DNA from 2 places in the Vandammella animalimorsus genome. Region 2 is predicted to be linked to the other one. Evidence: predicted binding sites of a transcription regulator. Region 2 holds the regulator's gene; the other holds the start of a gene.
The links. Region 2 encodes NrdR, which represses ribonucleotide reductase genes. Its sites were predicted from a motif close to CACNANATNTNGTG; they were not measured.

Region 1 (14,380 bases), on a different contig from region 2:
TTTCATTGACGCGCAGGTAAAAGGCCACGGTGATGTCGGCGCGCATGTTGTCCTTGCAGATCAGCCCTTCCTTGCCGCGGCGGTCCACCTCCAGCGTGATGAGGGAGATCTTCATGAACTCCTTTTTGTGGATCACCGGATAGACCAGGCCGCCGGTGAATTTGACCTTGGGCGTGGAGCTCATGTCGTTGATGATCAGCGCCGTGCCCTGCGGCACTTTGACGTAGAAGGCTTTGAACATCGCCAGCAAGGCGACGACGATGACGACGACGACGCCAATGCCCAGCAGCAGGGGCATGATCCAGGCCAAGTTCATCGGTGTTCTCCCAAGGGTGTGTGTGAAAGGAAAGGGATGTGCAGTGGCGCGGGTTTTATGGCAGCGCGCCGGTGTTGAATTCTTCTTCGGAAACGACGCGCCAGGCGCGCTGCTCGGGCAGCGGCTCGATCAGCACCACGCGGCTGCCGCGCGGCAGCTCATCGCCGTGGGTGCGGATTTGCAGCACCAGGCCCGCGCCGCCATCGTCCACGGCGGCATAACCGCTTTGGGCGTTGACGCTGGCGCTGCGCACCACGCCCACGCGGCCGAGCAGGGTTTTGGGTTCTTCCTGCGGGATCTTGCGCAGCAGGGCGCGCACGGGCTTGAGCGCCAGGCTGGTCAGCGCAATGGCGGCCAGGCTGGCGGCGGCAAACACCGCTGCGCCCAGCGCGAAATGCACGGCAGGGTGGCCCAGCAGCGGCAGCGCAATCAAAACGGCAAAGTAGCTGGCCAGCCAGCCAAAGAGCACGATGAGGCTGAGGATGACGGTCAGCGGCACGCCGCCCAGCCCCAGGCGCGAGAGCAGGCCGGCCAGCGCGCCGGCATCGGCGCCGTCCAGCCCGTCGGCGTCGAAGAACAGGCTGTCGAGCACTTCGGTCTCCAGCAGGCCCAGGGCCACGACCAGCCAATACAGCACGACCACGGCCAGCAGAACGCTGAAAACCACGGTGGGAAAGCCAGTGACGATCTGCAAAAAGCTGTGCATGCGAACCTCTTGGGCGGGAGCTGTGTGGGACGGCAGGTGGGCGCACCGCGCGGCCATGCCGCTGGCGCGGACACAAGGCTGGGATTTTCGCGCGCTTTGGGCGCTAAGGGCCGGGGGCAAGGCCCCCGACAGGGCCTGGTTCAATCGTTTTGGCTGGCAGGGCTGGCCGCCGGCTGCCCGCCGCGCTGCTGGGCCTTGAGCCGCGCCAGCACGCTGCTGGCGCTGTGCGCGTCGGGGCTGATGCCAGCCTGGCGCAGGCGGGCATCGAGAGCGTCTTCGGCGTTTTCCTGGGCCAGCTCTGCGGCTGCCTGCAGCCGCGCGCCGCGCTCGGCCTGTTTTTGCTTGATGCGCTCCAGCGAATCCAGCGCGGTTTGCACGCGCGACTGCCCGCCGCTGTAGCGTTCGGCCACGGTGGCCTGGGCGCGCTGCACGTTTTCCGTGGCCTTGACGGTGTCGGCCTGTTGTTTCAGCCGCCGGATGTGCGCCTCGGCCTGGGCAATGGCCTGGCGCAGCTGGCTGGCGCTGTGGGCGAATTGCTCGGCCTGGGCCTGCTCCTCGTCGCGCACGGTCTCCAGCGAGGCGATCTTGCCCGCCACCTCCAAGGCCAGGGCTTCGTCGCTGCCATCGAGCGCCTTGACGGCATAGCCCTCGTATTCAGCGATTTTCTTGGCGCTTTGCTCCAGCTTGCCGCGCGCCAGCTTCTCCTTGGCGATGATTTCGGCCAGCGCCTCCTTGCTCTTGCGCAGGTCGGCGTCGGCGTCGCGGATCTCCTGATCCAGAATGCGCAGCGCCTGACCATCGACCAGGGCCTGGCCGGCTTCATGGGCGCCGCCGCGCAGCGCTGTGATGAGTTTGTTCCATACCGACATGGCGGTCTCCTCCTTGCTCAGTGAAAAGGGGTTACAGGGGCGGGCCATCAACCCGCAGCCTGTTGCGCGGCCGGGCGCAGCAGCGGCTCGAAGGCCTCGGTCATCTGGATGACGTTGTCTGCCAGGGTTTCGATTTCATACAGCACGTTGGCCAGCGAGGCGGCGGCGCTGAGCGCGCCAAAGACGATGTAGCCATCTTGGCCGTCGGCAAAGCGCTCGATGGCCACCGTGGCCAGTGGGAACACCTTTTGAGCGCGCAGCACCTGCTCGTTGAAGGCGGCGCGATCTGCGATGTGCTCGATCGGCCACAGGTAGGCCTCAATCACGATCTGCCCGCCAGCAACGGCCAGAAACAGCGGCAGCTGGCCGTAATCGTGCATGGTGATCAGGATGCTGGCCTCTGCGCCTTCGAGCAGCTCCAGCGCCGCGTTGCCGCTGCGGGCCCAGTCGCTGTCCAGCAGCGCCTGGTGCAAGGCATGGATGGTCCAAGGTGTTGCCGTGTTCATGATGCCCTCCTTGATGCTTGTCTGCGCGCCGCGTGGCAGGCGCATCTGTTTTTCCAATGCCAGCAGGTCTTGCGCGTATTCGGGCAGAACCCACAGCTCCTTCTTGACCAGGCCCTTCTCGCGCAGGCGCTGACGGTGCAGGCGCTGGTAGTAGGCCGACGACTTTCTTTCCATGTGATGAATTTTATTACCATCACATGTGAAGTCAATCGAGTTTGTGCCGGGTTTGGAGGGTGTTTGATTTATTTTTTCTATCCAAGAAATGAATTTGCTCAATTTGATCTATTGCGTTGCAGGCCGTACACTTCGACCCATCATTGTTCACCTGCAAACGTAAGAGGTATTTCCATGGCAAAGGTCAACACCCCCATCAAGCCTTTCAAGGCCACCGCCTACCGCAACGGCCAGTTCGTCGACATCACCGAAAAGGACGTGCTGGGCAAGTGGGCAGTGTTTTTCTTCTACCCCGCTGACTTCACTTTCGTCTGCCCCACTGAGCTGGGTGACGTGGCCGACAAGTACGAAGAGCTGCAAAAGCTCGGCGTCGAAGTGTTCTCCGTCTCGACCGACACGCATTTCACGCACAAGGCCTGGCACGACACTTCCGACACCATCGGCAAGATCAAGTACTACATGGTGGGCGACCAGACCTTCCAACTGGCCAACAACTTTGATGTGCTGCGCGAAGGCCAGGGCTTGGCCGACCGTGCCACCTTCATCGTCGATCCGCAGGGCGTGATCCAGGCGGTGGAAATCACCGCCGAAGGCATTGGCCGCGACGCCGAAGACCTGCTGCGCAAGATCAAGGCCGCCCAGTACGTGGCCGCCCACCCGGGCGAAGTCTGCCCGGCCAAGTGGAAGGAAGGCGACAAGACTCTGGCCCCTTCGCTGGATCTGGTCGGCAAGATCTAAGCGCCTGCTCGCGCTGCGCGCCGGCGCCCTGGCCCCCATCGGCCAGGCCCGGCCACCGTCAAGCCCCGAGACCTCGTGCGGGTGCTCGGGCTTTTTTTTGCCCAATTTCTCATGCAAGAACCGTTGATCAGGAGGAAATGAACCATGTTGGACGACGCACTCAAAACCCAGTTGAAAGCCTATCTGGAGCGCCTGACCCGGCCGGTGGAGCTGGTGGCCACGCTTGACGACAGCCAGGGCGGGCGCGACATGCGCGCGCTGCTGGAGCAGATTGCCGAGCAAAGCGACAAGATCAGCCTGCGCACCGATGGCAGCGATGCGCGCGTGCCTTCGTTCCTGATCACCAACCCCGGTGTGGACAGCGGCCTGCGCTTTGCTGGCGTGCCGCTGGGGCATGAATTCACTTCGCTGGTGCTGGCGTTGCTGCAAGTGGGCGGCCACCCCTCGAAGGAGCCCGAGCAGCTGCAGCAGCAAATTCGCGACATCAGCGGCCGCTTTCACTTTGAGACCTATTACTCGATCACCTGCCACAACTGCCCGGACGTGATCCAGGCGCTGAACCTGATGGCCGTGCTCAACCCCAACATCACGCACACGGCCATCGACGGGGCGCTCTACCAGCAGGAGATCGAAGACAAGCAAATCATGGGCGTGCCCACGGTGTTCCTCAATGGCCAGCACTTCGGCCAGGGGCGCATGGCGTTGGCCGAAATCGTGGCGCGCATTGACGACAGCGCCGCAGAAAAGGCCGCGCAGGAAATCAGCAGCAAGGAGCCGTTTGACGTGCTCATCGTCGGCGGCGGCCCCGCTGGCGCGGCCGCCGGCGTGTATGCCGCGCGCAAGGGCATCCGCACCGGCATTGCGGCCCAGCGCTTTGGTGGCCAGGTGCTCGACACCATGGACATCGAGAACTACATCTCCGTGCGCAAGACCGAAGGCCCGCAGTTCGCGGCGGCGCTGGAGGCGCACGTGCGGGACTACGACGTGGACATCATGAATCTGCAAACGGCCAGCAAGCTGGTGCCGCCCAGCGCGCCGGGCGGGTTGATCGAGGTGCAGTTCGAAAGCGGCGCGCGCTTGCAGGCCAAGACCGTCATCCTCTCCACCGGCGCGCGCTGGCGCGCCATGGGCGTGCCCGGCGAGGAGGAGTACCGCACCAAGGGCGTGACCTTCTGCCCGCACTGCGACGGCCCGCTGTTCAAGGGCAAGCGCATTGCCGTCATCGGCGGCGGCAACTCTGGCGTTGAGGCCGCCATCGACCTGGCCGGCATTGTCGAGCACGTCACTTTGCTGGAGTTCGCCCCGCAGCTGCGCGCCGACGACGTGCTGCAGAAGAAGCTGCGCTCGCTGCCCAATGTCGAGGTGCTGCTCAACGCCCAGACCACGCAGGTGCAGGGCCAGGGCGGCAAGGTCAACGCGTTGGCGTACAAGAACCGTGAGACCGGCGCCGAAAGCACGCTGGCGCTGGAGGGCATCTTCGTGCAGATCGGGCTGCTGCCCAATACCGACTGGCTCAAGGGTACGCTGGAGCTCTCGCCCATGGGCGAGATCGTCGTCGATGCCCATGGCCGCACCAGCATCCCCGGGGTGTTCGCCGCAGGCGATTGCACCACCGTGCCCTACAAGCAAATCGTCATCGCCGCAGGGGATGGCGCCAAGGCCGCATTGAGCGCCTTTGACCATCTGATCCGCTCGTGATCGACCCACGCCCTGGCCCGGTGCGGGCCAGGGCGCCATGCAAAAAGCGCCAGCGGCATGTACAGCCGCTGGCGCTTTTTTTATGTTCAGAGCCCAAATCGCTTAGGGCGTGAACAGGTTCTTACAGCGTGCAGGAGACGCAGCCTTCGACCTCCGTGCCCTCCAGCGCCATCTGGCGCAGGCGGATGTAGTAAATGGTCTTGATGCCCTTGCGCCAGGCGTAGATCTGCGCCTTGTTCACATCGCGCGTGGTGGCGGTGTCGCGGAAGAACAGCGTCAGCGACAGGCCCTGGTCCACGTGGCGCGTGGCGGCGGCGTAGGTGTCGATGATTTTCTCCGGGCCGATTTCGTAGGCATCCTGGTAGTACTGCAGGTTGTCCTGCGCCAGGTAGGGCGCGGGGTAGTACACGCGGCCGACCTTGCCTTCCTTGCGGATCTCGATCTTGGCGACGATGGGATGGATGCTGCTGGTGGAGTTGTTGATGTAGGAGATCGAGCCGGTGGGCGGGATGGCCTGCAGGTTCTGGTTGTAGATGCCGTGCTGTTGGATGCTGGCCTTGAGGGCTTTCCAGTCCTCCTGCGTGGGGATGGCGATGCCGGCCTGCTCGAACAGTTGGCGCACGCGGGCGGTCTTGGGCTCCCACTTCTGGAAGATGTATTTGTCGAAATACTCGCCGCTGGCGTACTTGGAGTCCTTGAAGCCCTTGAAGGTCTTGCCGGTCTCGATGGCCAGTTGGTTGGAGGCGCGCAGCGCGTGGTAGGTAATGGTGTAGAAGTAGATGTCGGTGAAGTCGATGCCTTCTTCACTGCCGTAGAAGATTTTTTCGCGCGCCAGGTAGCCGTGCAGGTTCATCTGCCCCAGGCCGATGGCGTGCGAGTCGTCATTGCCCTTGGCAATAGAGGGCACGCAGCGGATGTCGCTCATGTCGGAGACGGCTGTCAGCGCGCGGATGGCCATCTCCACCGTCTTGGCGAAATCGGGCGAATCCATGGTCTTGGCGATGTTCAGGCTGCCCAGGTTGCAGGAGATGTCCTTGCCAATGGTCTCGTAACCCAGGTCGTCCACGTAGTGCGAAGGCTCGTTGACCTGCAGGATCTCCGAGCACAGGTTGCTCATGTTGACGCGCCCCTTGATGGGGTTGGCGCGGTTGACCGTGTCCTCGAACATGATGTAGGGGTAGCCCGATTCGAACTGGATCTCGGCCAGGGTCTGGAAGAACTCGCGCGCGTTGATCTTCTTTTTGCGGATGCGCGGGTCGTCCACCATCTCGCGGTATTTCTCGGTGACGGAAATGTCGGCCATGGGCTGGCCATAGACGCGCTCGATGTCATAGGGCGAGAACAAATACATGTCCTCGTTGTTCTTGGCCAGCTCGAAAGTGATGTCGGGGATGACCACGCCCAGCGACAAGGTCTTGATGCGGATTTTCTCGTCGGCGTTCTCGCGCTTGGTATCCAGAAAGCGCAGGATGTCCGGGTGGTGGGCGTTGAGGTACACCGCCCCCGCGCCCTGGCGCGCGCCCAGCTGGTTGGCGTAGGAAAAGGCGTCTTCCAGCAGCTTCATGATCGGGATCACGCCCGAGGACTGGTTCTCGATGTGCTTGATGGGCGCGCCTGCCTCGCGGATGTTGCTCAGGCAAAAGGCCACGCCGCCGCCGCGCTTGGACAGTTGCAGCGCCGAGTTGATGGAGCGGCCGATGGACTCCATGTTGTCCTCGATGCGCAGCAAAAAGCACGAGACCAGCTCGCCGCGCTGGCGCTTGCCGCAGTTGAGGAAGGTCGGCGTGGCCGGCTGAAAGCGCCCGCTGATGATCTCGTGCATCAGCTCCATGGTCATGGCCTCGTCGCCGCGCGCCAGCGTCAGCGCCACCATGCACACGCGGTCTTCGTAGCGCTCCAGATAGCGCTTGCCGTCAAAGGTTTTCAGCGTGTAGCTGGTGTAGTACTTGAAGGCGCCCAGAAAGGTTGGGAAACGGAATTTGTGCGCATAGGCCGCATCCCAGAGCTTTTGCAGAAAGGCAAAGTCGTACTGCGCCAGCACCTGGCCCTCGTAATAGCCTTTCTCCACCAGGTAATCGAGCTTTTCCTTCAGGTTGTGGAAAAACACCGTGTTCTGGTTCACGTGCTGCAAGAAGTACTGCCGCGCGGCCAGCCGGTCCTTGTCCAACTGGATTTCCCCATTGGGCCCGAACAGGTTGAGCATGGCGTTGAGCGCGTGGTAGTCCAGCTCCAGCTCTTCCTTGGTGGCCGCCGGCGCCTTGTGCACTGGCGTAGCCTGCAGCGGCGCCTTGGGCTGGGGCGGCTGGGCGGCGGAGGCCTGTGTCTTGGGGGCTGGGGCGTAGGCGGTCTCGGTAGAGGTGGCTGACATGGCGGGCTCGGCGGGAAAGAGGGTCAAACAGGAATCAACAAAAAAAGAAAAGATCGGCGGGTGATGCGCCCAGCGCGGCCTCAGAGCGCATGGCCGCTGGGCTACGGGTGCGAGGCTGGTTCAGGCGCGGGCTCAGGTTCAGACTGCTGGGCCGCCTGCTGCAAAAAGGCACTGATGCCCTGGCGCACGCGCTGCACATCGTCGCTGGTGCCCAGCAGCTCGAACTTGTAGAGCAGCGGCACCTGGCATTTTTGCGCCACCACCGCCCCGGCCAGCCCGTAGGCCGTGCCGAAGTTGGTATTGCCTGCAGCGATCACGCCGCGCAGCAGGCGGCGGTTTTCAGGCTGGTTCAGAAACGCAATGACGGGCTTGGGTACGGCCCCCTTGAGGCTGCCGCCGCCGTAAGTGGGCACGACCAGCACATAGGGCCCGCTGGCCTGGAACTGCTCGGCCTGCGCCACCTTCAAGGGAATGCGCTGCGCGGGCAATGCCAGCTTCTCGACGAAGCGGTGCGTGTTCTCTGAAACGCTGGAGAAGTAAACGATCATGCAGCAACGGCAATGCGGTCATGGCGGCCAGGAGTGCAGGCCGGGGCGCAAGGCTGGCGCAGCAGCGCCGAGATTTTGAACAGGCTCTCTCAAGCCGTGGCCGTCAGACTGGCGATCTTGTCGGGGCGAAAGCCACTCCAGTGCATGTCGTTGGCGATCACCACTGGCGCCTGGGTATAGCCCAGGTTTTTCACCATCGCCATGGCCTCGCTGTCCTGGGACAGGTCGACGACTTCATAGGCAATGCCCTGACGATCGAGGGCGCGGTAGGTGGCGGTGCACTGGACGCATGAGGGCGTGCTGTAGACCGTGACCTGCATGGGGGGCTCCTTCTTTGAGATCAGACGATGATGGCGTGCGGAAGGGGCGGCCCTGGGTCTCGGCAGCGGTTTCCCCATGCCGGGTCGTGCGCGGGTGTCCTCCCTCGTGATTGCATGGCAGCTGACCTTTGCAGTGGCCCTTGCCGGGGCCGGTGGCATGGTGCCGCTGGGCCGCCGATGCAAACCGGGCGATGCTACCATAGCCCACACCCCGGCCACTAGATGTAGTGCTGCTCCCGAAAGAAAACACTACATCTAGTGTTTTTTGGCGATTTGTTGATTTTTTGCAAGATGCTGGCTGGGCGCGGCCTGCACGGCCTCATCGGGGCGCAGGGCCTGTGCTGGCAAGGGTTGAAAAGGCCAAATCCACGCCACACGCGCCCTGCCGGGACATGGGATGCAGCAGCCCCAAGGAGGTCTTGTTGCAATTGGTTGCATCCGGTGCCTGGCGGTCAGCGCCCGCGCTGGGCGCTACCACTGGCCGGTTTCCATGCGGATGGCCACCTCGCAGTCGTCGAAGATGGCCAGCTTGGCGATGCGCACGCGCACGCCGATGACGCCGGGCAGCTGCATCAGCCGGTGCGAGACCTTGCCGATCAGCGTCTCCAGCAGGTTGACGTGCTCGGCCGTGCATTCGTCGATGATGATCTGGCGCACCTTGCGGTAATCCAGCACGCTGTGGATGTCGTCGTCAGCGGGCAGCAGCGGCTGCGTGCCCTGATGCAGCTCTGCATCGACCTGGATGGGCTGTGGGGCATTGCGTTCGTGCGCCAGAATGCCCAGATTGGCATCAAAGCGCAGGCCGGTCAGGGTCAGGGTCTGGGCGCCTTTGGTGTGGTGCATGGCAGGGATGCAGTGCAGCGAAAGGGAAAACGGGCCGGCCTGTGCAGGGTCATGCGCGTTGCTCCAGGCGGCGCAGCGCGGCCCAGCACAGTATGAGCATGAACAGGTAGAACATGGTGCCGCTGTTGTGCGCGAAGAACACCTGCGTCCAGCCAAAGCCGATGTACATCAGGACGATGGCCGAGCCCATCAGGCGCAGCGCCCACCATTGTGCCTGCTGCCATGGCGGTGGCGCTGCGACCAGCAGTGCTGCCTGGCGCTGGCGGCTGGGCCAGAACAAGGCCAGTGGCACGCCGTAGAACGCCAGCAGCAACGCCACGCCTAGCAGCCCGCGCTTGGAGAACAAATCCAGCACCTCGTTGTGGGCGTGGTCGAAGTAAGTGGTGTTGATGTCGAATTGGCCAGCCTGCGCCAAGCGCAGCTTTTCCTGCTTGTAGCCGGCATCGCCCCAGCCCAGCCAGGGCTTTTGCTGGCCCATGTGCCAGGCCAGGCGCCAGTGCTCCAGGCGGTGCCCGATGGATGTACTGGCATCGCCCTGGGCCTGATAGGCAGCCACCTCCGTGCCCATCAGCTGCAGGCGCTGCACGACCTGTGGCAGGCTGACGGTCAGCGGCACCAGCAATACCAGCAGCAGGGCCGCCCATGGACGAGCCAGCCAAACTGTTCGGCCGGCGCGGGCTGGCTGGCGCCCAGGCAGGCGCAGCACTGGCCAGGCCAGCAGCGGCAACAGCAGCAGGGCCAACCAACCGCCACGCGTGAGCGAGAGCACAGAAGCGCCGAATGCTGCGCCAATGGCCAGCACCAGCCCCAGCCGCATGCCCGGCCGCAGCCGTTGGTAATGGCAGGCCAGCACGATGCCGGCCAGCACCGCCAGCAGCAGCGCCAGGTTGCCAAACTGGATGGCATTGGTGTGGCCGGCGGCCCTGGCCATGCCCAGGCCGTAGACCTGCCACAGCGCGATGCCGCCGGCCCCCAGGCAGCCGGCCAGCAGGCCTTTTTCCAGCGCCTGGGCGCTGGGCGGGTGGGCCAGCGCATAGCCCAGGCAGGGCAGGGCCAGGGCGTATTTGCTGAACCGGTCCCAGCGCGCCGAGCCGGCCTGGGCATCGGCCTGGATGGCCCACATCAGCCCCATGGCCAGGATGGTGGCCGCCAGCAGCCAACTGCCAGCGCTCAGGCGTGGCAGCGTTCTGGGCCAGTGGTGCAGATTGGCCAGCGCCAGCAGCAGTAGCAGCAGCGCCCCCCAGGAATAGCCCGAGGGCAGCCACAGCGCCAGCGCTGGCACCAGGAAAGCCGCCACGCTGGTGGCGCGCTCCCAACGCCCCTGCGGCGCGCATGGACTGGCTTCAATGGTGGCGGCGCTGGACATCGTCACTGAGGCGCTCGTAGTCGTAGCGCAGCGCTGCGTAGCGCAAAAAGCTCTCCAGCGCCTTGAAGAAGCAGTAGAGGAAGCCTGCACCGCCGCCCAGCAGGCCCAGGCGCAGCAGGTAATAGCGCACAAAGGCCACCAGCGCCGCGGCCAGACCGCGCAGCACGCCGCCGCGCTTGCCCTGCGCCTTGCGCTTGGTCGCGCCCAGCATGGCGTACTGCATCACCTTGGCCATGGAGGTGCTGACATCGGGGTTGGTGTAGTGCACCAGCAGGGCCTGGATGTCCTTGCGCGGCGCGGGCGCGCGCAGCAGGGCCTCTTCGTGCACCACCCCCTCGAAGCGCTCGATCAATTGCCGTGGGAACAGGCGCACGACCCGGGTGCGCGACATGGTGCGCGGCAGCACGCGGCCAAATGCCACCAACTGCCAGCGGATGCGCCAGACGGCCTGGCGGTCGTCCTGCGCGACGATGGCCAGCAGCTCCTTTTGGAAGGCCGGCGAGATCACCTCGTCGGCATCAAGGAAGAAGACGAAATCGCCGCTGGCGTGCTCCAGCAGGCGGTTGCGCTGCACGGCAAAGCCGTGCCAGTCCGCATGCACATGCACGGCCGCGCCCATGCTGCGGGCGATCTCCACCGTCCTGTCGGTGCTGCCAGCGTCCACCACCACTACCTCGTCGGCAAAGGCGGCGCTTTGCAGGCATTGGCCGATGTGCCGCTCTTCATTGCAGGCCAGCACCGCGATGGTCAGCCGGGGCCGCTGGGCACCTGCGGGTGCCCGGCCAGCGGCCAGGGGGGCGACGTGGGGATGTGGCAGCTCGCGGTCCATGGTGGGGCAGGCAGGGCGAGGGGCTAGCAAAAAGCGGTGCGGGCAAGGCTGGGCGCGCGGGGCACAAACCGCCAAGGGGGCGGCAGCGCAGGCCCAGCCATCGTTAAAAACCCGCCATTATCGGCGCGCCGCCAGGGGGCGGTCCGTGCCGGGCCGCAATTTTTCAGCGCGCGCCAAGTGTGTGAACAGGCTTTCATGGCGCTGTGCTTGCATTAGCGGCTGCGGCATCGGCCGGGCGGCCCAGCTGCCAGCTTTGCAGGCGGCCGGCGCGAAAGCGGCCATCCAGCCAGGCCCCGCCCGGGTCTTGCCAGCGGTAGACCTCCTCGGCCTGGCCCAGCGGGCCTTGCGGCTCGCCCAGCGCGCGGGTGTGCTGCACGACCTGCAGCAGCGTCATGCCGACTTTCAAGCGGCTGTTGAGCATCACGGCGCTGGAGACAAAGCCCTTGGGCGAGCTGGCCGCCGCGCGCAGCACGCGCAGCACCCGGCTCAGGTGCAGCAGCACGAAAAACACCACCGCGCCCAGCGCCAGCATGAAGCCGGGCCAGCCGCGAAAGACAAACCCGGCCATGAGCAAAGCCACTGCGGCGATCAGCCACAGCAGCAGTTTCAGTGTCGCTTGCATGGGGCGCGATTGTATCGGCGGCTGCTCATTGGCCTGCAGCCATCAAGTGCGCACCAGCACCAGCAGCGCCAGGGCCAGGGCCAGGGCCAGGGTTGCAGCCTGCAGCAGCAGACAGCCGGCTTGCCGGCGCAGCAGCCGCAGGCAGGCGCGTTGGCGTTGCGGCCAGGTGCGCGGCGGCGTTGCGCTGCGGCCTGGCTTCAGCCCCAGGGCCTGCAGGGCCGCATCGAGCTGGCTGGCCGCCTGCTGCGCATCACTGGCGTGGCAGGCCAGCCAGCCTAGCAGCTGCGCGTCGATGGCCGTGCGCGCGGCGGTGAGCTTTTGTGCCAATGCGGCCAGCAGGCTGATGGCCAGGCCCAGCGCCGCCCACAGACCAAGCTGGCTGGGCCAGGGCCAGGCGGTGGTCGCCAGCGCCGCCAGCACCAGCAGCGCCAGCCCAGCCAAGGCGTTGCTGCAGCCATCGATCAGTCGGCCTTGGCGCAGCACGGCCGCCAGCACAGCCCATTGGTAGCGTTGCGCGCTGGCCTCGGCCGCAGCGCTGGGGGCTGATGCTGGAGGGCATGACACCGGGCATGGCGTCGGGCCAGGCATGGCGGGCTTCCCTTCAGTCATGTGCACAGGCCCTGGGTTGCGGGGGGATGGTCGGTTCGTTGGTCAACTTGATGGCCAATTGCGCCAGCACGGCGCGGTGGCTGGCGTGCAGCACGGTCTGGGTGCGGGCCGCCTGCAATCGGGCGACGGCCGCGGCCGGGCTGGCGGCGTGACCGTAGCGCAGCAGCCAGGCGGCCACGGCCATGGCGCTGCGCGAATAGCCCAGCGCGCAGCACACCAGCACAGCCTGGCCGGGCGCTTGGCGGCGCGCCGCCTCAATGGCGTCTGCGGCCTGCAGGCATTGCTCGGCCGTGGGGATCAGCAAGTCCAGCCAGGGCAGGGTCGTGTAATGCGCCAACTGGCGGTGTACGGCGCGCGGGCAGGGCAGCTCGGCGCACAGGTCGATCAGCGCGGCGCATTGCGGCGGCAGCTCGGTCCCGGGCCGCGCCGGCATGCGGCCCAGCCACAGGCCTGGGGCGATGGCGCTCGGCTGCGGGTGGCGCCGCGTCCACCAGTGGCGATTCAGCCAAGCCGCCAGCGTGTAAGGAGCCAGCAGCCAGCGGCTGGCTGTGCTGTGGCGGCCATCGGGGCGCTTCTGAAAACCTGAACTGCCCCACCAGGCGTAATGCCCGGCCACCAGCAGCAGCGCCGTGGCCGGCCACAGCAGCCACAGGGCGATGGGCTGGCCCGAACTGGTCAGCCATGCGGCCAGCGCCGCGCAGGTCAAGGCCCCGCCCAGGTAGCGCCGCGCCAGCCGGCGTCGGGCCGCATCGCCAGGAGCCGGGCCGGTGGCGGTGTGCGCCATTGGCGGCATGGGCCAGAGCCAGGCGGCCAACAAGCCCAGCAGCGCGCCGGTGGGCAGGTCGATGAAGTGGTGCTGCCAGGTGGTCAGCACCGACAGGCCGATCAGCGCAAACCAGCCGTGCAGCAGCCAGCGAGCCCAAGGCGCTTGCAGGTGTCGCCCGTACAGCAGCCAGAGCACCACCAGCAGCGCGATGTGCAACGAGGGCGCTTGGTTGAAGGGCTTGTCAAAGCCCATCAGCGCATCGAACAGCAGGCCGAAGACTCCGTCGATGGCGGGGCGCTGCCAGGCAAAGCGCAGCGGCCACAGCAGAAAGCAGGCGATGGCCACGGCCTGCACTGTCAGCAGCCGCCGCCAGTGCGTCAGCAGCTCTTGGCGCGAGCGGCAGACGAACAGCGACAGCGCGTAGAGCAGGTTGATGGACCAGTAGGGCACGATGGTCCAGGGCCACAGCGGGATGTGGCGCTCCCAATCGAACACCACGCTGCCCACGCCCTGGCTGCCCCAGTGGCCCAGGGCGCGCTGTTCGGCCGCGTAGTTGGCCAGGCCATAGCTGGTATAGAACAACACGGCCAGCGCCAGCAGGCGCCACAGCGCTTGCCGCCAAAGGCCGGGCGGGCGCAGTGGCTGAATGGTGCTGGCGTTTGGGGCGGCGGCGTGGGCCATGGCGCATCCTTGGCAACAGGCTTTCAGCCCAGGCGCTGCGCCAGCGAGACGCTGAAGATGCCCCAGCGGTCGATGCGCTGGGTCAGCTTGCGAAAGCCGGCGGCGGCCACCAGCTCGTCCATCTCGGCCTGGCTGCGTAGGCGCATCACCCAGGGCTGGCCGCCGCGGTGACTGCTCAGGGCCCGGGCGATGAGCTCCTGCTGCGGGTGCCAGGGCTGGCCGGTGTAGATCAGGTAGCCGCCCGGGGGCACGGCCTGGGCCAGCCCGGCCAGCGAGCGCGCCACCAGCGCGTTGTCGTCAAACAGCTCGTACAGGCCGGAGACCACGGCCAGCGTGGGGCGCGGCTGCAGCTGGGCCAGGTCTTGCTCGTCGAAGGCGTCGCCCTTGGCAAAGCGCGCCACGTCCGCCAGGCCCTTGGCGG
Region 2 (14,380 bases):
GGCGCATACAATGCATGACTTTTTTGAATATCGTTCTCATTACCTTTGCGCCAGCCATGGCAGGCGCAAAGGTAATGAGAACAGTGATTGCTGTTTGGAAGGGCGGGACTGGCCATGTGGAAATCTGCGCAAAAGCGCCTTGGCGGGGCCTTGGTATCTGGGGCGTTGGCGCTGTTGATGAGCCAGGCGCTGGCTGCTGGGCCAGCGGCAGTTGAGGGCGGTGCAGCGGCGAGCATGGAGTTCGCCCATGCCCAGGGCAGTGTGCGTTTGAACAAGCCGCCGGCTAGGGTGGTGGTATTCGATCTGGCCACGCTGGACATGCTCCAGGCCCTGGGCGTCGAGGCGGCGGTGGTGGGCGTGCCGGCATTCAAGATGCCGCAGTTTTTGAGCGCCTTCGAAGGCGATGCGCACACCAAGGTCGGTAGTCTGTTTGAGCCCAATTACGAAGCCATTCGCGCGCTGCAGCCCGATGCGATCTTCGTGGGCCGCCGGGCGCAGGCGCGCTATGCGCAGCTGTCGCTGCTGGCCCCGACGCTGGACATGGCCATTGACGAGGCCGATGCGGTGCAAAGCATCTTCAGCAACTTGCGCAAGTTGGGGCAATTGTTCGGACGCGAGCAGCGCGCCGAGGAGCTGATCGCCCAGGCCGAGCAGGAAATTGCCGCGCTGCGCGCGCTGGCGCCCTCGGCGGGCAAGGCCATGCTGCTGCTGGTCAGCGGCGGGCGCATCAACAGTTACGGGCCCGATTCGCGCATGGGTATGTTGTTCACGGCATTTGGAGTGCAGCCGGCCCAGGCCCGTGGCGGGCAGGAGCGCCACGGCCAGTCGATTTCCTTTGAGTACATCCTGCAGGCCAACCCGGATTGGCTGCTGGTGCTCGACCGCGACGCTGCCATCGGCCGCGAAGGCGCGGCGGCTCAGCGCCTGCTGGACAACGCCCTGATCAAAGCCACCAATGCGGGCAAGAGGGGCCAGATCGCCTATCTGGACGCCATGAACTGGTACGTGCTCGATGGCGCGGGCATCACTGCGCTGCGCCAGAACGTGCGCCAGCTGCAGCAGGTGCTGGGCGCGGCAAAGAATCAGGCTGCGCAGTGAGGCCGCAGCTGCAAGAGCAGGCCGCCGCAGGCCATCGCCATGCGGACATGCGCGCCGCTGCCGCCTATGCGCTGGGCTTGCTGTTGCTGGCGGCATTGGCCTTGTGCAGCACGCTGGTGGGCGCCATCACCATTGGCTGGCGGGATTTGCTGGCCCCTACGCCGGGCGATACGGTCTCGCAGGTGTTGTTCATCAGCCGCATTCCGCGCACCTTGGCGCTGATGCTGGCGGGCTCCAGCATGGCCGTGGCCGGCATGATCATGCAGATGGTGGCGCGCAACCGCTTCGTGGAGCCGGCCACCGTGGGCACCGTGGGGGCGGCCAGCTTGGGCATGCTGGTGGTGGCGCTGTGCTGGCCGGGCATGGCTCTGCTGGGCAAGATGCTGGTGGCGGCGCTGTTTGCGCTGGCGGCCACGGGGCTGTTCTTGCTGCTGCTGCAGCGCCTGCCGCTGCGCAGTACCTTGCTGGTGCCGCTGGTGGGGCTGGTGTTTGCCGGTGTGATCGAGGCCGTGACCTCGTTTCTGGCCTACCGCTTTGACATGCTGCAGGCCATCCGCGCCTGGACGGTGGGCGATTTTTCGGCCGTGCTGCAGGGGCGCTATGAGCTGCTGTGGCTGGCCCTGTTTCTGACGCTGGGGGCCTTTGCTGCTGCAGACCGCTTCACTGTCATCGGCATGGGCGAGCCCGTGGCCGTCAGCCTGGGCGTGCCCTATGGGCGCTGGATGTTCATCGGCCTGACGATCGTGGCCATGGTCACGGCCGCGGTGGTCGTGACGGTGGGGGTCATCCCCTTCCTGGGCCTGCTGGTGCCCAATCTGGTCAGCTTGTGGCTGGGCGATCGCATGCGGCGCTCGGTCTTCTGGGTGGCGCTGTGCGGCGCGGGCCTGATGTTGGTCTGCGACATTCTTGGGCGCTTGCTGATCCGGCCCTACGAAATCCCCATCGGCACCATCATGGGGGTGCTGGGCAGCGCCGTGTTTCTGCTGCTGCTGTGGCGCAAGCGGGCCGAACTGGGGTGAGTGGCGAGATGGCGCAGCAAACATCGACCATGGCTGGGGCCAAGCCGCCGCCGCCCAGGGCAGACCGCAGGCTGGCGCTGCCTCCGGGTCAGCGGCTGTTGGCCTTGCTGTGGCTGGCCCTGGCCTGCGCCGGCCTGTTTCTGACCTATGGCGTGCAGACCGACTGGGCCTTTGCGCTGCAGCACCGTGGCGCAAAGCTGGCGGCCATGGCGATGGTGGCCTATGCCGTGGGGGTGTCTACCGTGCTGTTTCACAGCATCACGCACAACCGCATCCTCACGCCGGCCATCATGGGCTTTGACGCCCTGTACCTGCTGCTGCAAACGGCGCTGGCCTACGCCTTCGGCATGCAGGCGGTCTCGGCCTTCAACCCCACGCTGAAGTTCGCGGCGGAGACGTTGCTCATGGTGCTGATGGCCTGGCTGCTGTTTCGCAGCCTGTTCACCGGCGCGGTGCGCAGCCTGCACCTGATGCTGCTGGTGGGGGTGGTCATGGGGGTGTTGTTTCGCGCACTGACGGGGCTGATGCTGCGGTTGATCGACCCCAACCAGTTCGGCAGCCTGCAGGATCGCTTTTTTGCCAGCTTCAACTTGATGGCCACGCACCTGTTGTGGAGCGCGGCCCTGGTGCTGCTGGGCGTGACGCTGTGGCTGTGGCGCATGCGGCGCAATTTCGACGTGATTGCGCTGGGGCGCGACATGGCCATCAGCCTGGGGGTGGATTACCCCCGGCAGGTGATGCAGATCCTGCTGTGCATTGCCATCTTGGTGTCCATCTCCACGGCGCTGGTGGGGCCGGTGACATTTTTGGGCCTGCTGGCGGCCAATCTGGCCTATCAGCTCATGGGCGACATGCGCCACCGCTACAGCCTGCCGGCGGCGGTGCTGGTGGGCTGCATTGCGCTGCTGGGCGGGCAGCTGCTGCTGGAGCATGGCCTGGGCTTCAATGCCGCGCTGAGCACGGTGATCGAGCTGCTGGGCGGCGTGGTGTTTCTGGTGCTGCTGCTGCGCAGCAAAGGGCAATGAGGCAGGCGGGTGAGCCCGGGCCGGTCGGCCGGGGCAGGGAGTGCGCATGATCGAACTGGAGCAAGTGAGTAAACACTATGGCGCGGCGGCCGTGGTCGATGGCGTCAGCTTGAACATCGCGCGCGGCGGCGTGACGGCCATCATCGGCCCCAATGGCGCGGGCAAGTCCACGCTGCTGTCGCTGATCAGTCGGCTGGCGCCGCTGAGCGCCGGGCGGGTACGCATCGACGGCCTGGATGTGGCCCGCACGCCCAGCGACGTACTGGCGCGCAAGCTGGCCATCCTGCGTCAGGACAACCCCATGACGCTGCGCCTGACGGTGCGGGACTTGGTGGCGTTTGGCCGCTTTCCGCATTCCAAGGGGCGGCTGAGCCTGGAGGACGCCCGGCACATCGACCAGGCGCTGGCGCATTTGCAGCTCACCGAGTTGGCCGGGCGCTATCTGGATGAGCTCTCTGGCGGTCAGCGTCAGCGCGCCTTCGTGGCCATGGTGATGTGCCAGGACACGGACTACGTGCTGCTCGATGAGCCGCTGAACAACCTGGACATGCACCACGGCGTGGCCATGATGGGGCTGTTGCGCACCCTGGCCGACGAACATGGCAAGACCGTTCTGATCGTGCTGCACGACATCAACTTTGCCTCCACCTACGCCGACCACATCATCGCCATGAAGCAGGGGCGCCTGGCCTGCCAGGGCAGCCCGGCCGAGCTCATCCGCCCAGAGGTGCTGCAGCCGCTCTACCAAATGCCCATCGAGGTGCACGAGTTGGCCGGGCAGCGCATCTGCGTGTACTACCGCGCCCGCCCGGCACAGGCCGCTGCTGATCAGCAGGTGGCTGCGCAGAGGCTATAATCGCCGGTTTTGCAAACAACATCCCCAAACACCAAGGACATATACCATGGCAACCAAACCCGCCAAGAAAAACCCCCGCCTGGCATCGGGCCGCAAGCGCGCTCGCCAGAATGTCAAGCTCAACGCAGCCAACACCTCGCTGCGCTCCAAATACCGCACCTTCGTCAAGAACGTTGAAAAGGCCGTGCTGGCTGGCGACAAGGAAAAGGCCACCGAAGCCTTTGCCAAGGCCCAGAGCGTGATCGACAGCGTGGCCGACAAAGGCATCTTCCACAAGAACAAGGCCGCTCGCGACAAGAGCCGCCTCAGCGCCAAAGTCAAGGCTCTGGTCAAGGCCGAAGCCTAATAGCCTGCTCAAAAACCTCTCTCATCCACCCGCCCAGGCTGGGCACTGAACCAGCCTGCCGTTTGAAACGGGTGCGCTGTTTGCAAAAGCAAAAACCGTTTGAAGCCCTGGCGCTTCAAACGGTTTTTTGTTGCCTGGGCCATGGTCAGCATGTCTTCGCGGCGTTGGTGGCCATGGGCAAGCGACTGCTCAGTACCAAGGCGGCGAGCTGTCGCGCCACAGGCAGTGGCTCATCGTGCAGCAGGGCGCAGAGGATGTCCGCGCACAGCGCGGCCAGCGTCAGGCCGCGTGCGCCCAGCCCTGTTGCCAATAACACATTGGGGGCTTGCTGGCTGACGGGGCCGTAGCAGGGCGTGCGATCGGGCGTGGTGCAGCGCACGGCGCCCCAGCGCTGCGGCCCTTGCGCGTTGTGCTCAAACAAATGCTGCGCCAGGGCTGGGCCGATGGCGGGCATGAGCTGCGCCAGGCGTTGCCGGTTCTGTTGCCAGGCTGCGGCCACGACCTCAGCGCTGGGCGGCTCCAATGGCGCTTCGCGCTCGAACGTAGCGCCGCTGACCCACAGCCGCAGTGCTTGCGCAGCGCTGGTCGCGTGAGCATCGTGGGCGATCGGCCCTGGGGCGCTGCAATCGGGGGGCGCAGGGACATGGACAAAGCTGCCCTTGCCGTTGACCGGCCAGGCAGGCCAGGCGGGCTCAGGCGCATCGGCTGCCGCGACGCCCCAGGCGACCTGACCGCGCACAGGGTTCAGTGGCAGGGGGGCGCTGGCCCAGGGCTGGGCCAGCGCCAGGCTGTCGAAAGCGGCGGCGATGACCAGGCAATCGGTTTCCAAGACCTTGTCGCTGCCCGCTGCATCGGTTTGGAGCATCACTTGCCAGCGTTGCAGCGCCGGGATGCTGAAAAGTTTGTTGGGGGGCTGTTCGGTGCTTGATGGTGCGATGGGCGCAATGGCCTGTACCTGGCAGCCTGTGTGCAGCGTGATGTGGGGATGTTGCAGCAGGCGTTGCACCAGTGCGGCGGGGCGAATCCAGCCTGCCTCGGAATGCCAGACGGCGGGGTGCTCGCTTTGTTGCGGTGCCTGCGCCGCATCGGGGCAGGGCCAGTCCAGGCCAGCGGCCAGGCGCTGGCTGGCCAGCGCAGGGTGCGAGGCTTGGCTGGCTATGTGGGGCACTGCAGGCTGCTCTGCCGGAGGCTGGCCCGGCGTGGTGCAGGCGCCATGTGCAGGCAGGCCCAGGCGTTTGCCGATGCGGTGCTCCAGCACGCCGCTGTCTTGCCAGTCCTGCCCGTGGCGAAGCAGGCGCGCGGCCAGGCGCCGTGTGTTGCGCAGGCCGGCGCGGCTGAGCCGCGACAGTGGCGCATCGTCGGGCGAAATGTGCGGGGCAAACAGGCCCACAGGCAAGCCCGAGGCGCCTTGCGCAGCAGCATCGGCTTGCTCCAGTACATTGACCCGCCAGCCCCGCTCGGCCAATGCATGGGCCATGCTGGCGCCGGCCAGCCCGGCGCCGATGACGATGGCCTGTGGCTTGGTGGCTGAATGCCAGGCCACAGGCAGCGGCGCAGGCCAGGGCAGGTGCTGGGCCGCTGCCGGTGCGTTGCGCGCCCGGGTGGGCCAGGGCGGCGCATAGCGGGCGCGCAGATTGTGCTTCTTGGGCGGGATGCCAGGCACGCGCTGGACACTGAAGCCACACTGCGCCAGCGCCTGGCGCACCGGGCTGGCCACGCACCAAGTGGCCAGTTGCGTGTGGCCGGGGATGCAGCAGCGCGCCACGGCGCGCAGGGCGGCGGGGCTCCAGATGTCCGGATTCTTCGCTGGGCTGAAGCCATCCAGGTACACGCTGTCGGCCTGCCAGCCTTCGCTGCGCAGATATTCGTGCGCTGAGCCGATGGCCAGCGTCAAATGCACGCGCTGCTGCTCAAAGCTCAGGCGATGGATGCCACTGTGCAGATCGCGGTATTGCAAGGCCAGCTCTTCGGCCAGGGGCAGCAGCTGCGGGTAGCGACTGCGTGCAGCGGCGAGTAAGTCTTGGGCCGAGACAGGCCAGGCCTCGGTGGAGATGAAGTGCAGCCGATCACAACGCTGGGGATCGTCGCGCCAGGCCTGCCAAGTGGCGAGAAAGTTCAGGCCCAGGCCAAAGCCCGTCTCGAGAATGCGCCATTGGCGCTGGCCCCGCCAGGCCTCGGGCAGGCCGCAGCCTTGCAAAAAGCAGCCCTGCGCCTGGGCCAGGCCGCCGCCTGCATGGCTGTGATAGCGATCGCCAAACTGTGGCGAATAGGGGCTGCCATCGGCCAACCACTGTACGGCTGTCTCCGGTTGCGGCAAGCCTGGGGCCGACCCTTGCAAGGCCTTGCCCGCCGGGGGGGAAGTAGGGCGCGCGGTGTTGCACATGTTGTTTTTTTGCTGCGAAAACAGTGGGGCGGAATGCCATCCGGGCAGCCGTTGCAGGCTTACAAACGGCGCGACGAGCCCGGTGCAGAAGGCCCATGCAAATCAGCCAGTTAAGGCCAAGTGCTGATTGGGCATCTGTGTTGGCATGAATTTATATACACAAAATTACATGAGGGAAGGGATGCAATCCATTGACAGCTATTTGCAGATTCAGAAAATCCACATTTTTGCAATATTTGTGCAGCGCACAAGAACCTGAAGGCAAAAACAGGTTCGCCCTACGAGGAGTTTGCTGGCAAGCGCAGGGATTGGCAGGCATGAACGATGAGTGCCCGCCACAAGCACCGCAGCAACGGTGGCCCTGAACGCTTCATCATCCCTGATGAGTTGGCACAACGCTGCGGCCCCAACGGCTTTTGTTCAGCCAGGGCCTCGGTGGCAGGTGCAGCACAGGGGGCAGGCACACGGCTTGGAGCAAACTCGCATTGTTCAATGCCAAGACCGGCAAGCCGCATGACGCGGCCATGGCAAACATGGCCCTGTGGGCGTTGCACAGCATGTGCGGCAGCTGGTCGAAACACTGAGGCGGCTGAATTGGCGCAGCCGCACGTTGGAGAAGCGAATGTCTCTGCTGACGCATTGGCTGCGGCTTTTGGCCGCTGGTCTGGGCTGGATGGGCAAAAGCATCCATACGGTGATGCTGAATATCCTGGCCATGCTGGGCGCCGTGGCCGTATTTGCTGGTTTGGTGTTCTACACCCACCCTGATTTGCTGAACCGGGGCGAGCAATGGCTCTACAGCCATCTTTATCAGCGCAAGGTGGCGCAAGTCGATCTGGATGTGGAGCATGAAGCTCTGGAGCGCGTCACGGCCGTGGATTTGCTGGATCTGTCCGAAGAGCAGGCCGCAGCCGCCTTCTGGCTGAGCAAGAAATACCGCGTCGCTCCCGAGCCCATGGGGGCGCTGGTGGCTCAGGCCTACTCTTTGGGTGAAAAGCGCGGCCTGGACCCGCGCCTGATTCTCTCCGTGGTGGCCATTGAGTCGCGCTTTAACCCCTTTGCGCAAAGCGCAGTGGGCGCGCAAGGGCTGATGCAGGTCATGACGAGCGTGCATGAGGACAAGTACCAGCATTTCGGCGGCACGCTGGCCGCCTTCGATCCGGTGAGCAACATGCAAGTTGGCTCTTTGATCCTCAAAGACTGCATCGACCGTTTTGGCGGCGTGCAGCGCGGCCTGGTGTGCTACGTCGGCGCGGCCAAGCTGCCCAACGATGGCGGCTATTCCAGCAAGGTGCTGGCCGAGCATGAGCGGCTCAAGGAAGCGACGCGCAATGCGGCGAAGGTGTTGCCCGCTTCGTTCAAGACTGCTCAACTGCAGCGCAAGGCCGATTTGGCCCTGGCTGAGCAAAAGCCGGCCGTGCGCGGCCTGGCGCCCACCGCCCAGCCGCTGGGCCTGCAGCCCACAGTGGCTACTGTGACGCAAGCTGCTGCGCCGCAGTTGCGCAAGGGCGTCGAAAGCGCTGTTGCACCTGCACAGCCAGAGAAGGTTGCGCAGTTGGCGGCGCAGGCGCAAACCGTGCAATCGGCCGCACATATGGAGCAGTTGGCGCGTTTGGTGGAAGAGCAGGGGGCGCAACAGTTGCTGGCAGCCCGCTCCGGCCCGGATGATGTAGCGCCCCAGGCAAGCCAAGCCCTGGCCCAGTGATTGCGCGGCTGCCCGCAAATTCTGCGCCGATGCCTTCGTGGATCGGACCGCACCGTGCAGGCGGCTCGGTAGCACACAACAGGGCGGCGACGCGCTTGCCGTAACACAGCGTTTACCCTCCATTACACTAGCGCCTTTGCCGCGCTGTCCTCGGTCAAGGCCTTTTGACGTGGGTCTGGCCGTGGCTTCCAGTCTTTTTGCCTAGTCAAGGATCACCACCATCATGTACCAACGCGATCTGCTGGTTGAACAGGTTGACCCCGAGTTGTTCGCCGCCATCCAGTCCGAAAACAAGCGCCAGGAAGAGCACATCGAACTGATTGCCAGCGAGAACTATGCTTCGCCGGCTGTGATGTGGGCGCAAGGCTCGCAGCTGACGAACAAATACGCCGAGGGTTACCCGGGCCGACGCTATTACGGCGGCTGCGAGTACGTGGACATTGCCGAGGAGCTGGCGCTGGCGCGTGTGAAAAAGCTCTTTGGCGCCGAGGCAGCCAATGTGCAGCCGCACTGCGGGGCCTCGGCCAACCAAGCCGTGTTCCTGGCCTTCTTGCAGCCGGGCGATACTGTCATGGGCTTGAGCCTGGCCGAAGGCGGCCACCTGACGCATGGCATGCCGCTGAACATGAGCGGTAAATGGTTCAACGTCGTCTCCTACGGCCTGAATGAGCAGGAGGAAATCGACTACGACGCCATGGAGCGCCTGGCGCACGAGCACAAGCCCAAGCTCATCATTGCCGGCGCCTCGGCCTACAGCCTGCACATTGATTTCGAGCGCTTTGCCAAAGTCGCACGGGCCGTGGGCGCCATTTTCATGGTGGACATGGCGCACTACGCGGGCCTGATCGCCGCTGGCCTGTACCCGAACCCGGTGCCCCATGCCGATGTCGTGACCTCCACCACGCACAAGAGTCTGCGCGGTCCGCGCGGCGGCATCATCCTGTGCAAGAAAGAGCATGAAAAAGCCATCAACAGCGCGGTCTTCCCAGGCCTGCAGGGCGGCCCGCTGATGCACGTCATCGCCGCCAAGGCCGTGGCATTCCAAGAGGCGCTGCAGCCGGCTTTCAAAACCTATCAGCAGCAGGTGCTGACCAATGCCAAGATCCTCAGCGACGTGCTGGCCGAGCGCGGCCTGCGCATCGTCAGTGGTCGCACGCAAAGCCATCTGGCTTTGGTGGATCTGCGCGCCAAGCAAATCACTGGTAAGGAAGCCGAGCGCGTGCTGGGCGAGGCCCACATCACAGTCAACAAGAACGCCATCCCCAACGATCCAGAAAAGCCCATGGTCACCAGTGGTATCCGCGTGGGCACACCGGCCATGACCACGCGTGGCTTCAAGGATGAGGAGGCCTTCATCACCGCCAATCTGATTGCGGATGTACTGGACAAACCCAGCGATGCGCAGCACATTGCCAAGGTGCGTGAGAAGGTGCATGAGTTGACCTATCGCTTCCCTGTTTATCGCTGATGCGGTTGCTGGATGCCCAGGCATTGCCTGGCAGCCAGCGCTGACTTAGATATTTTTGGCCGCGCCATGGAGCCATTTGCACTCCACGGCGCGGTTCTTGTATCTGCCGCAGGCCTGTTTGACCTCTACCGATTGCGCCCACGCAGCCAAGCAGCATGAAATGCCCTTTTTGCGGACATGAAGAATCCCAAGTGGTGGAAACGCGCCTGTCCGATGACAACACCAGCATCCGTCGCCGGCGCCAATGTGGCGCTTGCGAGAAGCGCTTCACCACTTATGAGCGGGCCGAAGTGAGCATGCCTACGGTGGTCAAGAGCGATGGCCGGCGCGTGGATTACCAGCGCCAGAAGCTGCGCGATTCCATCAACCTGGCGCTGCGCAAGCGCCCAGTCAAGACGCAGGATGTGGACGATGCCGTGGCCCGCATTGAGCTGTATTTGATTGGTCTGGGTGGGCGTGAAGTGGAATCACGCCGCATTGGAGAGGCCGTGATGCACGAGCTTCAGCGGCTGGACAAGGTGGCGTTCATTCGCTACGGCAGCGTCTACCGCAGTGTGGGTGATCTGGATGCCTTCAAGCACCTGATCGAGCAGGCCGGCAAGTAGTGCCAATTGCCGTGCAGATGCGCCAGGTGCGCCTGATGCGGCCCAGCGCAGCGGGATCTGCCATTTGGCGGGCGCACCGCTCGCGTGTTGGGCTTGGGCCCAGGCCGGCCCGCAATGTCCAGAGCACCCCCAGAGCCTGTTCAAAATCTTGGCGCGTATGGGCCAGAGGCGGTTGGGGATGGGTTGGTTACAAGGCTTTGCAGGCGTGGCAGGGCGCCCAAATGCACGCGTTTGCCTGCTGTGCTGAGATTTTGAACAACCCCTAAAAACCCGCGCCCGTGCCACAGCGGCCCAAGCCCAGAAGGCCCGGGCTGCATCTTTTATTCGGCCGTGCAGGCCTGCGCCGTCTCGGCTGCCATGCCCTGGTGGCGCAGCAGGGCGTCGAGTTGAGGCTCGCGACCGCGGAAGGCCTTGAACGACTCCATGGCCGGGCGGCTGCCACCCACTTCCAGGATGCTGTGCAGGTAGCGCTGGCCGGTGGCCGGATCGGGCTGGCCTGGGGCCAGGGCTTCCTCCTCGAATGCGGCATAGGCGTCGGCGCTGAGCACCTCGGCCCATTTGTAGCTGTAGTAGCCGGCCGCGTAGCCGCCAGCAAAGATGTGCGAGAAGGCGTGCGGCGTGCGGCTGTAGGGGGCCGGCGGCAGCACGGCCACTTCGTCGCGCACGCGGCGCAGCAGTTCCAACACCTGTGGCTGGGCGCTTTGGTGCAGCAGCATGTCGAACAGCGCGAATTCCACCTGGCGCAGCGTGAGCAGGCCACTTTGGAAGTTTTTGGCCGCCAGCATCTTGTCGTACAGCGCGCGCGGCAGCGGCTCGTCCGTTTTGGCGTGGGCGGTCATGCCCTGTAGTACGGGCCATTCCCAGCAGAAGTTTTCCATGAACTGGCTGGGCAGCTCCACGGCATCCCACTCAACGCCGCTGATACCCGAGACATCGCGTTCATCGACCTGGGTCAGCAGATGGTGCAGGCCATGGCCGAACTCGTGAAACAGCGTGATGACGTCGTCGTGCGTGAGCAGCGCATCCTGGCCGCCGCTGCCGGCGGCGAAGTTGCACACCAGGTAGGCCACCGGCGTTTGCAGCGCGCCGCTGTCCGGGCGCAGCCAGCGCCCGCGCATGTCGTCCATCCAGGCGCCGCCGCGCTTGCCGGCGCGCGCGGGCTGGTCGAGGTAGAACTGGCCCACCAGCTGGCCGTCGCGCTCGATGCGAAAGAACTGCACGGCCGGATGCCAGGTGGGGGCTTGGTCGGCCTTGATCTGTACGCCAAACAGGCGCTCGATGATGGCGAACAGCCCGCTGACCACCTTGCTGGCGCTGAAGTATTGCCGCACTTCCTGGTCGCTGAAGCTGTAACGGGTCTGCTTGAGCTTTTCGGAGATGTAGGTCCAGTCCCAGGGCTGGGGGTCGTCCAGGCCCAGCTGCTCGCGAGCGAAGGCGCGCAAGTCGGCCACGTCGCGTTCTGCAAAGGGGCGAGCGCGTTGGGCCAGGTCGCGCAAAAAGGCCACGACCTGTTCGGGCGATTGGGCCATCTTGGGCGCAAGAGAGAGCTCGGCATAGTTGGCAAAGCCCAGCAGGCGGGCCTCTTCATCGCGCAGCTGCAGGATTTCGTCCATCACGGCGCTGTTGTCCAGATGACTTTGCTCGGCAGGGGCCAGGTCGGAAGCGCGGATGGCGTTGGCGTGAAACAGCCGCTCGCGCAGCGCGCGATCCTCGGCGTACTGCAGCACGGGCAGGTAGATGGGCATTTTCAGCGTGAGCTTGTAGCGACCCTGCTGGCCATCGGCGCGTGCTGCTTCGGCGGTGGCTTGCAGCACGTCCTCGGGCAGGCCGCGCACCTCGTCCTCGCTGGCGTAGTAGTGGTAGGCGTCGGTGGCATCGAGCACGTTCTCGCTGAACTTCTGCTGCAACGCGGCCAGGCGCTCTTGAATTTGTGCAAAGCGCACGCGCGCCTGGCCCTGCAGCTCAGCGCCGGAGAGCACGAAGCCGCGCAGCGCCAGCTCCAGCGCGCGGCGCTGCGCGGCGTTCAGGCCGTCGGGGTCGATCTGCTTGTACTTGGCGTACAGGCCTTCGTGCGCGCCCAGGCGAGTCCAGAAGTCGGTGACAATGGGCAAGGCCTGGTTGTAGGCTGCGCGCAGTTGGGCATCATCGGCCACGCCGCTGAGGTGGCCGATCACACCCCAGGCCTTGGACAGGCGCTCGGTGGCCACATCCAGCACGCGCGCCAGCGCCTGCCAGTCGGCAGGGAAGTCTGGCTGGGTGACGCGCGCCAAAGCCTCGTCGGCCTGGGCGATCAGGGCCTCGATGGCCGGCAGCACCTGGGCTGGTTGGATCTGATCGAAAGCCGGCAAATCGGTGATGGCCAGCAGCGGATTGGCCGGCGTGGCGGTGTTGGCAGAGACGGGGCTGGATGGGGTCATGACAATGAGAGTGGGCCAAGACACTGCGATGCCTGGCTCCATCGCCCCCGGCTCGGATGCATGCCGGGCAGGGGTTGGGCAAGGCGGCAGTGGTTAGCGAATAAAGAGAGGAGGGCAAAAAAACGCAGCCACGGGGCAGGCACGAGGCATGCCCAGTGGCGTTGCAGATGGGGGAGGCAGGATGGATTTCAAGGCAGCGCGCACCTGGGCATGGCATGGCGGCCAGGTATGGCGCGCAGGCATGGCGTAGCCCAGATCCTGCTGCGTCAGGCGACGACGCGGACCATGCGTTACTGGTCAGGGTTTTTACGCGTAGATCCTTTGGACACGCTCTAAGAGCCTGTTCAAAATCTTTGCACGGCGGTCAAGAGAGCGGATTTGGGCGCTCTGCTGCGCCCGCAAAGCCTCGCCATAGCCCCAGCTATGGCTGCGTTTTGCGCCTTGCAGTCCACCCCAAACCGCTTCTTGCCCACTCGCGTCGAGATTTTGAACAGGCTCTAAGAAAAAGAAAAGTCTGCACGAACCGCAGTGTCGTGTGCATCTGCGGGATGGGGCCTCATTGCTCATTTTCACAATGGCTGGAGCCATTGCTGCGGCTCGTGCCTCGCATTCCATTTCGGATGTTCGCAGCGCCCAACTTGCCACTGGATTCGTACAGGCCTTCCCTTACAGCACCTCGCTGGCAAAGTCGGCCAGGCGCGAGCGTTCACCGCGCGCCAGCGTGATGTGGCCGCTGTAGGGCCAGCCTTTGAAGCGATCGACCGCGTAGGTCAGGCCCGAGGATCCCTCGGTCAGGTACGGGGTGTCGATCTGCGCCAGATTGCCCATGCAGATGATTTTGCTGCCTGGGCCGGCGCGGGTGATCAAGGTCTTCATCTGCTTGGGCGTGAGGTTTTGCGCCTCGTCGATGATGACCCATTTGTTCAGGAAGGTACGCCCGCGCATGAAGTTCATGCTCTTGATTTTGATGCGGCTGCGGATCAGGTCGGTGCTGACGGCGCGGCCCCAGTCGCCGCCGCTTTGGTTGCCTGTGCCCTTGCTGAGGAACTCCAGGTTGTCGTCCAGCGCGCCCATCCACGGCCCCATTTTTTCTTCCTCGGTGCCGGGCAGAAAGCCGATGTCCTCGCCCACGTTGACAGTGGCACGGGTCATGATGATTTCGCTGTAGCGGCGCTCGTCGAGCACTTGCGTCAGTCCGGCAGCCAGAGCCAGCAGCGTCTTGCCCGTGCCGGCCGTGCCGGTGATGGTGACGAAGTCGATCTCCGGGTTCATCAGCAGGTTGAGCGCGAAGTTCTGTTCGCGGTTGCGCGCCATCACGCCCCAGACGTTGTGCTTGATGCTGGTGTAGTCGCGCAGCGTGCGTAGCACGGCGCTGTCGCCCTGCAGCGATTCGACGATGGCGTACAGCCCCGCTTCGCCAGGCTTTTCGTAGTAGACGAACTGGTTGACCAGCATGCT

Region 1: a site for NrdR is predicted at 8,491-8,504, ahead of nrdH (glutaredoxin-like protein NrdH). Genes of this name have one in related genera too.

The regions. Positions count from the first base shown of each region.
Region 1 is NZ_NTBH01000003.1:46,377-60,756, forward strand. It holds gene CLI93_RS05755 (flotillin family protein) at 1-316, opposite strand, end outside; gene CLI93_RS05760 (OB-fold-containig protein) at 372-1,022, opposite strand; gene CLI93_RS05765 (PspA/IM30 family protein) at 1,163-1,891, opposite strand; gene bacA (biofilm formation regulator BacA) at 1,939-2,571, opposite strand; gene ahpC (alkyl hydroperoxide reductase subunit C) at 2,746-3,309, shown strand; gene ahpF (alkyl hydroperoxide reductase subunit F) at 3,454-5,007, shown strand; gene nrdE (class 1b ribonucleoside-diphosphate reductase subunit alpha) at 5,129-7,375, opposite strand; gene nrdI (class Ib ribonucleoside-diphosphate reductase assembly flavoprotein NrdI) at 7,477-7,923, opposite strand; gene nrdH (glutaredoxin-like protein NrdH) at 8,013-8,243, opposite strand; gene CLI93_RS05800 (dihydroneopterin aldolase) at 8,715-9,086, opposite strand; gene CLI93_RS05805 (O-antigen ligase family protein) at 9,136-10,452, opposite strand; gene CLI93_RS05810 (glycosyltransferase family 2 protein) at 10,430-11,281, opposite strand; gene CLI93_RS05815 (glycerate kinase) at 11,475-11,903, opposite strand; gene CLI93_RS05820 (hypothetical protein) at 11,946-12,491, opposite strand; gene CLI93_RS05825 (phosphatase PAP2/dual specificity phosphatase family protein) at 12,505-13,959, opposite strand; gene CLI93_RS05830 (bifunctional alpha/beta hydrolase/class I SAM-dependent methyltransferase) at 13,983-14,380, opposite strand, start outside.
Region 2 is NZ_NTBH01000001.1:646,294-660,673, reverse strand. It holds gene CLI93_RS02765 (siderophore ABC transporter substrate-binding protein) at 115-1,098, shown strand; gene CLI93_RS02760 (ABC transporter permease) at 1,146-2,117, shown strand; gene CLI93_RS02755 (iron chelate uptake ABC transporter family permease subunit) at 2,126-3,142, shown strand; gene CLI93_RS02750 (iron ABC transporter ATP-binding protein) at 3,189-3,998, shown strand; gene rpsT (30S ribosomal protein S20) at 4,045-4,344, shown strand; gene CLI93_RS15070 (hypothetical protein) at 4,353-4,496, opposite strand; gene mnmC2 (tRNA (5-methylaminomethyl-2-thiouridine)(34)-methyltransferase MnmC2) at 4,490-6,727, opposite strand; gene CLI93_RS15610 (lytic transglycosylase domain-containing protein) at 7,350-8,432, shown strand; gene glyA (serine hydroxymethyltransferase) at 8,656-9,900, shown strand; gene nrdR (transcriptional regulator NrdR) at 10,056-10,505, shown strand; gene CLI93_RS02720 (M3 family metallopeptidase) at 10,826-12,922, opposite strand; gene CLI93_RS02715 (PhoH family protein) at 13,589-14,380, opposite strand, start outside.